3 regions of the Streptomyces albidicamelliae genome follow, and region 2 is predicted to be linked to each of the others. Evidence: riboswitches for the same ligand, from Rfam matches in the RefSeq annotation. Region 2 holds a riboswitch; each other region holds the start of a gene.
The links. Region 2 has a riboswitch for S-adenosylmethionine ahead of N8I86_RS38980 (putative leader peptide). Riboswitches for the same ligand answer to the same signal wherever they lie in the genome.

Region 1: linked by a shared signal. The riboswitch ahead of thrC (threonine synthase) and the one ahead of N8I86_RS38980 (putative leader peptide) in region 2 are both predicted to bind S-adenosylmethionine.
Region 3: linked by a shared signal. The riboswitch ahead of N8I86_RS11975 (aminotransferase class V-fold PLP-dependent enzyme) and the one ahead of N8I86_RS38980 (putative leader peptide) in region 2 are both predicted to bind S-adenosylmethionine.

Annotation. Positions count from the first base shown of each region.
Region 1 covers NZ_CP106795.1:4,642,490-4,645,755, forward strand. The annotation lists gene N8I86_RS21395 (alpha,alpha-trehalose-phosphate synthase (UDP-forming)) at 1-28, opposite strand, end outside; gene N8I86_RS21400 (glucosyl-3-phosphoglycerate synthase) at 133-1,077, opposite strand; SAM riboswitch class I at 1,207-1,363, shown strand; gene thrC (threonine synthase) at 1,381-2,664, shown strand; gene N8I86_RS21410 (MoaD/ThiS family protein) at 2,661-2,939, shown strand.
Region 2 covers NZ_CP106795.1:1,057,963-1,061,228, forward strand. The annotation lists gene N8I86_RS05085 (LLM class F420-dependent oxidoreductase) at 1-229, shown strand, start outside; gene N8I86_RS05090 (DUF1684 domain-containing protein) at 300-1,124, shown strand; SAM riboswitch class IV at 1,213-1,326, shown strand; gene N8I86_RS38980 (putative leader peptide) at 1,362-1,478, shown strand; gene N8I86_RS05095 (ABC transporter substrate-binding protein) at 1,694-3,266, shown strand, end outside.
Region 3 covers NZ_CP106795.1:2,578,991-2,582,256, reverse strand. The annotation lists gene trpD (anthranilate phosphoribosyltransferase) at 1-861, shown strand, start outside; SAM riboswitch class IV at 947-1,063, shown strand; gene N8I86_RS11975 (aminotransferase class V-fold PLP-dependent enzyme) at 1,223-2,584, shown strand; gene N8I86_RS11970 (serine/threonine-protein kinase) at 2,644-3,266, shown strand, end outside.

The sequences.
Region 1 (3,266 bases), 3.6 Mb from region 2:
GCACCTCAGCGCCGTGCGTGGAAGCCATACGCCTCAACCTAGCCCGGCCCGGAAACGCTCAAACGTACGCTCCGCCCCGGAAGGGGGCTGTATACAGCCGTTCTTCCGGCGTGCCCGCACGGCCGGCCCCGCTCAGGCCACCCGGCGTGCCGCGTATTCCGCGACCTCCACCATGGGGGGCCGTTCCTCGGTGTCCACCGAATAGGTGCGCGGCCGGAAACCGTCCTCGCCCCGCTCGAACTGGGTCAGGGACGGCCGCACCAGGTGTCCCCGGGCCAGCCGCAGCTGGGCGGTGCGGTAGATGGCGGCGGCCATGCGGCCCAGCGCCTGGCCGTCCTGGTGGCGGTGCTTGCGCACCCCGACGTCCACCTGGGCCAGCGCGTCGAGTCCCACCAGGTGCAGGGCGTCCACCAGCATCCCCAGCTCCACGCCGTAGCCGACGGGGAACGGCAGCCGCTCCAGCAGCGAGCGGCGGGCCGCGTACTCGCCGCCCAGCGGCTGCACGAAACCCGCGAGCTGCGGCCAGTGCATGTTCAGCAGCGGGCGGGCCATCAGCTCGGTGACCCGGCCGCCCTGCCCGGCCGCGCCGCCGAGCGGGCGGTCGTACATGCCCTTGACGAGGTCGACCCCGGGGTCGGTGAGCAGCGGGCCGACGATCCCGGAGACGAAGTCGGAGGAGAACTCGCGCAGGTCCGCGTCGATGAAGCAGACGATGTCCCCGCCGGTCACCAGGAGCGAGCGCCACAGCACCTCGCCCTTGCCGGGGACGGCCGGGAGGCGGGGCAGGATGTCGTCGCGGTGGACGACCCGGGCGCCCGCGGCGGCGGCGACCTCGGAGGTGCGGTCGGTGGAGCCGGAGTCGACCACGACGATCTCGTCGACCAGCGGTACCTGCTCGACGAGGTCGTGGCGGATCACCGCGACGATGTCGCCGACCGTCGCCTCCTCGTCGAGTGCGGGCAGCACGACGCTGACCGTCTGACCCGTCCGCTGCTTGGCGGCCAGGATCCGGTGGAGCGGGCGATCGGTCACGGACCAGGAGCGGGTGGCCAGCCAGCGCTCGACTTCTTCCAGCACGGTCTGCTGCTCCTCACGTTGTCTCGCGGTTCGGACGACTATCTCAACTGTCCTGGCCTTCGGTTACAGTCTTGAACAACGCCGATGACCATCGCATGTCGGAGGTCACCGGCGTCGACAACCACATACCGCTCATCCAGAGGGGCAGAGGGAAACGGCCCGATGAAGCCCCGGCAACCCTCCAGTCGGTACTCGTAGATCAGTTCTGATCGTCTCCGCGAGGCTCCCGGCTAGGGAAGGTGCCAAATCCGTCTCACGGCGAAGTGCGTCGTGAGGAAGATGAGGAGAAAGGGCCTCGCCTCCATGGCTGTGCAGACTGTCGCAAGCACCAGTGATCCCGCCGTCGACCTCGGTCCCGCCGCTGCCCTGAGCTGTCGCGAATGCGGACACCGGGTACCCCTCGGACCGGTCTTCGCCTGCGAGGAGTGTTTCGGGCCGCTGGAGATCGCCTACGACTTCTCCGCGTACGACACCGAGGAACTACGCCGGCGCATCGAGGCCGGTCCCGCGAACATCTGGCGGTACGCGCCGCTGCTGCCCGTCCCCGCCGACGTGGCCGACAAGCCCAATCTCAACCCGGGCTGGACGAAGCTCGTCAAGGCCGACAACCTCGCCCGCGAGCTCGGCGTCACCGGCGGCCTGTTCGTGAAGGACGACTCCGGCAACCCGACGCACTCCTTCAAGGACCGGGTCGTCGCCCAGGCCCTGGAGGCCGCCCGCGCGTTCGGCTTCACCACGCTCTCCTGCTCCTCCACGGGCAACCTGGCCGGTGCCGTCGGCGCCGCCGCCGCCCGGGCCGGCTTCCGCTCCTGCGTGTTCATCCCGCACGACCTGGAGCAGGGCAAGATCGTCATGGCCGCGGTGTACGGCGGTGAGCTCGTCGGCATCGAGGGCAACTACGACGACGTGAACCGCTTCTGCTCCGAGCTGATCGGCGACCCGGCCGGCGAGGGCTGGGGCTTCGTCAACGTCAACCTGCGGCCGTACTACGCGGAGGGCTCCAAGACCCTCGCCTACGAGATCTGCGAGCAGCTCGGCTGGCGCCTCCCGGACCAGATCGTGGTCCCGATCGCGTCGGGCTCCCAGCTCACGAAGATCGACAAGGGTCTCCAGGAGCTGATCAAGCTCGGTCTGGTCGAGGACCGGCCGTACAAGATCTTCGGCGCGCAGGCCGAGGGCTGCTCGCCGGTGTCCACCGCCTTCAAGGCCGGCCACGACGTGGTCCGCCCGCAGAAGCCGAACACCATCGCCAAGTCGCTGGCCATCGGCAACCCGGCCGACGGCCCCTACGTCCTCGACATCGCGCGCCGCACCGGCGGCGCCGTGGAGGACGTGACGGACGCCGAGGTCGTCGACGCCATCAAGCTGCTGGCGCGCACCGAGGGCATCTTCGCGGAGACGGCGGGCGGCGTGACCGTCGGCGTCACCCGGAAGCTGCTCAAGGACGGCGTGCTGGACCCGGCCAAGACGACGGTCGTCCTCAACACCGGCGACGGCCTGAAGACCCTCGACGCGGTGGCCGGCACCGGCCTGACCGCCACCATCCGCCCGACCCTGGACTCCTTCCGAGAGGCTGGCCTCGCATGAGCGTGACCGTTCGCATCCCGACCATCCTGCGCACCTACACCGGCGGCCAGGCCGAGGTCAGCGCCGAGGGCGCGAACCTCGCCGAGGTCATCGAGAGCCTGGAGAAGAACCACACCGGGATCGCCGCCCGGGTGCTGGACGACCAGGGCAAGCTGCGCCGTTTCGTGAACGTCTACGTCAACGACGACGACGTGCGTTTCGAGCAGGGCCTGCAGACGGCCACGCCCGACGGCGCGGGTGTTTCGATCATTCCCGCGGTGGCCGGCGGCTGCTGACCGGATGACCGATCATTACCTTCGGTAACAGCGGTTACGCATGGTTCATCGGATTGCCCCCTCCGTGAGAGAAGCGGAGGGGGCAATTCTGCGTGATTGAGCGCGGTAGAGTTGGGGAACACGGCCGTGGCCTTCGGGTCACGGGCCCTGCATTCATGCCGCAGGCCCGACAAGAAGTAGCCAAACTATGCGGGCTTTATGCGGCTTTTGCTCCTTTTATGGGGCCCGACTTGCCCTGAATTCGGACGAATTCTCGGCAGATTCCGGACCGCCCCCGTCCAGAATTCTCGTCCGATTGACCTGTTGCAGACGGCAGTTGGACAGATA
Region 2 (3,266 bases):
GAACCTCGCGTTCTACGAACAGATCCCGTCCTACGCGCGGGTCATCGAGCTCTCCGGCGGCCGACGGGCCGCCGACCTGGCCGTGATCGGCGACGAGAAGACCGTCGAGGCCGAGGTACGCCGTTACCGCGACGCGGGCGCCACCGAGGTCGTGTTCTCGGGCACCGAGATCGCCGGAGAAGCCGACCGCCGACGCACCTGGCGACTCCTCGGCGAACTGGCGGGCTGAGTACACCCGTCGGCCCGACAACCCCTTGCATCCCCTGCCCGAAGGCACCCCCGGCACAAAGGAGATTCCCATGACCACCGAGGCCACCACCACGGACCTCCACGCCTTCACCGAGACCTGGCTGGAGTGGTACCGCAGCCAGGAGGCCCGGCTCGCCGCCCCGCACGGGTTCCTGGCGGTCACCGGCCTGCACTGGCTCGACGACCGGCCCCAGCGCTTCCCGGACGCGCCCGGCGCGTGGCACACCGGCCCCGAAGGCGTCGTCGTGGACCTCGACGAGGGCGAGGAGCTGGTCGTCGACGGGACGCCGGTGCGCGGCGAGCACCGCTTCGGCGTGCTTCCCGAGCGCGGCGGCGTCGACGCCGTCTGGGGAGACGCCGTCATCGAGGTCGCCAAGCGCGGCGGCCAGGACATCGTGCGCCCCCGGCACCCGGACGCTCCGCTGCGCACGGCCTTCACTGGAACACCCGCCTACACCCCCGACCCGCGCTGGGCCGTGACCGGCCGGTACATCCCGTTCGATTCACCGCGGCCGACCACCGTGGGCGCCGCGGTCGAGGGCCTTGAGCATGTCTACGACGCTCCGGGCAGGGTCGAGTTCGAGCTCGACGGGCGCTCGCTGTCGCTGACCGCATTTCCTGGCCATGGTGCGGGACGGCTGTTGGTGCTGTTCACCGACGCGACCTCCGGGGTCACCACCTACGCCGCCAACCGGTCCCTGGCGCTCGATCCGCCCGCCGCCGACGGCACCGTCGTCCTGGACTTCAACCGCGCCGCGAACCTGCCCTGCGCCTACACGGACCTGGCCACCTGCCCGCTGCCCCCGGCCGAGAACCGGCTGCCCGTGGCGATCGAGGCCGGCCAGAAGATCCCCCGTGAGCGCGGAGGCTCCTGAGCCGGACGCACTCGCGCCCCGACTCCCCTGACGAGGCGTCCTTTTACGCCATTGACGTACGCCAAGACCGCTCCGTACGATCACGGACGGCATTGAGTGTCAGCGTCAAGCCCTGGCTCGCTGACCGGCAACCCTCCCGCGCGGTGGGGTGCTCCAGGTGAAAGCCCGGCGGGATCACCGACGATCTCCGCAAGCGCGTGGCCCCGTGACCGGGGCCGGATCATGTGGAGGACCGATATGCGGCACGGTGGTGACGTCAGCGCCCGTTTCGCCGGCGCCACCGTGTTCTCCCGGCTCTCGCGTCGGCGCCACATCGACCTCAAGCGCTCGACCAGCTGTCTCTGTCAGGCCTGACGGGTCTTCCCGCCGTAGGCCGCAGTACGACACCTGTCGTCGCCGCACCCGCCTGCGCCTGATCTACGCCTGTCTTTGATCCCCCGTTTCGCCCTGATCCCCGTCTGCACAGCGCTCCCCCGGCACCGGCGTCACGCCGGCCGGGGCCGCACGCCCACGCACGGCCTTGCCTGTACGGCGTCCGTGCCTGGTGACACGAGTAGGAGAAGCCCTCCGTGACTGTACTTTCCCAGGTCAGAACCTCCCGGTGGGCGGCACTGACCGCCCTTGTGACCACCAGTGTTCTGCTGACCGCCTGCGGCTCCGACGGCGGCGATTCCGGCAGCGGCACCGGGCAGCCCAAGTCCGGCGGCACCCTGACCTTCGCGGTGGGTTCGGACGCCGGCTGCGTGGATCCGCAGCAGGTCGCCAGCAACGAGACCATCTACTCGGTGCGCCAGATCGTGGACTCCCTGACGGACCAGGACCCCAAGACCGGCAAGATCGTGCCGTGGCTGGCGAAGAGCTGGGACATCAGCTCCGACACCACGACGTTCACCTTCCATCTGAGGTCGGGCGTCACCTTCAGCGACGGCTCGAAGCTGACCGCTCAGGTGGTCAAGGACAACTTCGACGCGGTGCCGAAGCTCGGTGCCCTGGGGACGCTCGCCGAGGGCTATCTGAGCGGCGTCAAGAGCACCACGGTGGTCGACCCGCTCACTGTGAAGGTGACCTTCAGCCAGCCCAATGCCCAGTTCCTGCAGGCCACTTCGACGCACTCGCTGGGGATCGAGTCCTCGACCAGCGTGAAGAAGACTCCGCAGCAGAAGTGCAGCGACGGGGTGATCGGCTCCGGACCCTTCGTGCTGAAGCGGTACGTGCAGAACCAGTCGATCACCCTCGCCAAACGCACCGGATACGCCTGGGGGTCCTCGCTGTGGAGCAAGAAGGGCGAGGCGTACCTGGACAAGCTGGTGTTCAAGGTCGTGCCGGAGGCGGGTGTGCGGGCCGGCAGCCTGCAGTCCGGCCAGGTCGACGCCGTCTCCAGCGTCGGCAAGGCCAACGAGGCGGCCCTCAAGGGCGGCCAGGTCACCCTCCAGCGACGGGCCAACCCCGGCGTCGTGTTCGGTCTCGGCCTCAACAACTCACGGCCGCTGTTCAAGGACGCCAAGGTGCGCCAGGCGATCCTGTACGCCATCGACCGGCAGCAGATCGCCGACACGGTGTTCCCGACCGGTACCCAGCCGGCCACCAGCGTCCTCGCGCACACCACACCCGACTACACCGACCTCGCCTCCGGCCTGACCTTCGACGCGGCCAAGGCCAAGTCCCTGCTGGACGGGGTCGGCTGGAGGACCGGCGGCGACGGCATCCGCGCCAAGGACGGCAAGAAGCTCAGCCTGACCATCAAGTGGTTCCCCAACGCGGCCACCAACCAGCCCGCGCTGGAGCTGATCCAGCAGCAGCTCAAGGCCGTCGGCGTCGAAGTGGTTCTCAAGCAGCTCCAGATCACGCAGTTCGCCCCGACCCTCCAGTCGGGTGACTACGACGCGGTGTGGGGCAACGTGACCCGTGCCGACCCCGACATCCTGCGCAGCTCCTTCTCCACCAAGCTGGCCAACTTCTACCGTCTGCCCGCCAGTTCCCTCGACTCCGCGCTGTCCGAGCAGGCCGCGACCGTCGAAGCGGCCAAGCGCAGGCAACTGGTCACTCAGGCACAGCGGTTGATCGTGCAGAACGCCCGCTACGTGCCGGTGGTGGAGCTCCAGACCCAGCTGGGCGTGGCGAAGAAGGTGCACGACCTGAACT
Region 3 (3,266 bases), 1.5 Mb from region 2:
ATCACCGGACTCGTCCGGACGATGTACGAGCACGCCAACGTGATCGAGGTGCCCGGGCCGGCCGTCGACATCGTCGGCACCGGCGGCGACGGCGCCAAGACCGTGAACATCTCCACCATGTCCTCGATCGTCGTCGCCGGCACCGGCGCGCAGGTCGTCAAGCACGGCAACCGTGCCGCGTCCTCCGCCTCCGGCTCCTCCGACGTCCTGGAGAAGCTCGGCATCAACCTGAACCTGACCCCGAAGCGGGTCGCCGAGGTCGCCCAGGAAGCCGGCATCACCATCTGCTTCGCGGTGAAGTTCCACCCCTCGCTGCGCCACGTGGCCGCCGCGCGCGGGCAGTTGGGCATCCGGACGACGTTCAACGTGCTCGGCCCGCTGACCAACCCGGCCAAGGTGCGCGCGCAGGCCGTCGGGGTCGCCGACCCGCGGATGGCGCCGATCGTCGCCGGTGTCCTCGCCGAGCGCGGCAACTCCGCGCTGGTCTTCCGCGGCGACGACGGCCTGGACGAGCTGACCGTCACCGCCACCTCCAAGGTGTGGGTGGTCCGGGACGGCAAGGTCACCGAGGAGACGTTCGACCCCCGTGACGTCGGCATCGAGCTGGTCCCCGTGGAGGCCCTGCGCGGCGCCGACGCCGTCTACAACGCGGCGGTGGCCCGTCGGCTGCTGGACGGCGAGCAGGGCCCGGTGCGGGACGCCGTGCTGCTGAACTCGGCCGCCGCGCTCGCCGCCCTCCGGCCGACGGACGCGCCCCTCGCCGACCAGCTGCGCGCCGGCATGGCCGAGGCCCGGGAGTCGATCGACTCGGGCGCGGCCAAGCGGTCGCTGGAGCGCTGGGTGGCAGCGAGCAACACCTGAGCCCGGCCGGCGCGCACGCGGGGCGCGGTCCGCATGGTGGACCGCGCCTTGCGCGCCGAGGGCCGTGTGGCAGGATGTTGGATCAGGTCATGAGTGACAGTCATGAGGCCCCGGCCGACTGTCCGGCAACCCTCCGTCCGTGGCGGGGTGCCCCGGGTGAAGACCAGGTCGTGGACAGCAAGGTCCACGGCAAGCGCGGACCCCTCGCACACCAGGGGTCCTGGTCGTCCGAGGAGCCTTCCGTGAGCAAGCGAATGCGATAGGGCCGCAGAGCCCCGCCTCCGCATCCCCCTTTCCCCCTTCACCGCGCTCGAGCCGTACCCGCTCGCGCGGCGACGCCCCATGCCCACGGGAGTTCACCATGTCCGTCTCCACCGCTGCCGCCGACCAGACCGTCTGTGCCCCGCTGCCCGTTCTGGGCCGTGATGTCACCGTCCCCCTCGTGACGGGCGGTGAAGTCGCCTACGCCGCACTGGACTACGCGGCCAGCGCCCCCGCGCTCCAGCGCGTCTGGGACGACGTCGCCGCCTACGCGCCGTACTACGGCAGCGTCCACCGCGGCGCCGGCTACCTCTCCCAGCTCTCCACCGACCTGTTCGAGAACGCCCGCGGGACCGTCGCCGCCTTCCTCGGCTGCCGCGCGGACGACCAGGTGGTGTTCACCCGGTCGACCACCGACTCGCTGAACCTGCTGGCCCGCGCCCTGCCCGCCGACTGCCAGGTCTTCGTCTTCGAGACCGAGCACCACGCCTCCCTGCTGCCCTGGCAGGACGCCCGGGTCAGCTTCCTCGACGCGCCGCGCACCCCTCGCCAGGCCGTCGAGACCCTCGAGCGTGCCCTCGCCGACCGCGACCCGCACGGCCCGGCCCTGGTCTGCGTCACCGGCGCCTCCAACGTCACCGGTGAGCTGTGGCCGGTGCGCGAGCTGGCCGCCGCCGCCCACGCGCACGGCGCCCGGATCGTCCTCGACGCCGCCCAGCTCGCCCCGCACCACCCGGTGGACCTCCGTGAACTGGACGTCGACTGGGTCGCCTTCTCCGGGCACAAGCTGTACGCCCCCTTCGGCTCCGGTGTGCTGGCCGGCCGCGCCGACTGGCTGCGGGCGGCCGAGCCGTACCTCGCGGGCGGCGGCGCCAGCCGCAAGGTCACCCGGCGCACCGACGGGGGAGTGGACGTGGAGTGGCACGAGAGCGCCGCCCGCCACGAGGCCGGCTCCCCGAACGTCATCGGCGCCTACTCCATCGCCTCGGCCTGCAAGGCGCTCACGGAGGCCGGCTGGGACACCCTCGTCGCCCGCGAGCAGCACCTCGTCCGCACGGTCCGCGAGGGCCTCGCCGAGGTGCCCGAGGTGCGGATCCTGTCCCTCTTCGGCGACGACGCCCCGCGCGTCGGCGTCCTCTCCTTCGTGGTCGAGGGCTGGAACAGCTCCCACTTCGCCGCGGCCCTGTCCGCCGAGTACGGCATCGGCGTCCGCGACGGCCTCTTCTGCGCCCACCCGCTGGTCCGCACCCTGCTGGGCAGCGACCCGCAGACCCAGGGCGAGTGCGGCGCCCCCGAGGCGGCCCCGGGGGAGAAGTCCCTGAACGCCATCCGCGTCAGCTTCGGGGCGGGCACCCCGGACGAGCACGTGGCGCGGTTCGTGAGCGCCGTGAAGGAGCTGGTCCGCGACGGCGCGAAGTGGCGCTACCGCACGGAGGACGGCCGCTGCGTCCCGGCGGTGTGAAGCTCCACCGGGCCAAATAGACTCCCCCCGACAGCAGTTCGATCGGGGGAGAGTGCGAAGTGCAGTCGCGCGCAACCGGCCCGGCACGGATCGGCCCGTACGACGTCCTGCGCCGACTCGGGTCCGGCGGCATGGGCGAGGTCTACCTCGCCGAGTCCCGCACCGGCCTGCGGCTCGCGGTGAAGGTCGTACGCCACGAGCACGCCGAGGACCGCACCTTCCGGGCGCGGTTCAGGCACGAGGTGCGGGCCGCGCGGACCGTCGGCGGCGAGGGAACCTTCACGGCCCGGGTCGTCGACGCCGACACGGAGGCCGAACGGCCGTGGATGGCGACGGAGTTCGTGCCGGGCCCGAATCTGCGGGACGCCGTCCTGGACCACGGGGCGCTGCCCGAGCCGGCGGTCCGCGTGCTCGCGGCGGCGCTCGCCGAGGCGCTGGCGGCCATCCACGCCAAGGGTCTGATCCACCGGGACCTGAAGCCGTCCAACATCCTGCTCGCCCCGGACGGGCCCCGGGTCATCGACTTCGGGATCGTGCGGGCCCTGGAGGCGACCGCGCTGACCCGGACCGGCGCGGTCGTCGGCTCGGTCGGCTACGTCTCGCCGGAGCAGATCCGCAACGGCGGGCAGGTCGGCCCGCCCAGCGACGTCTTCTCCCTCGGTGCGGTCCTCGCCCACGCGGC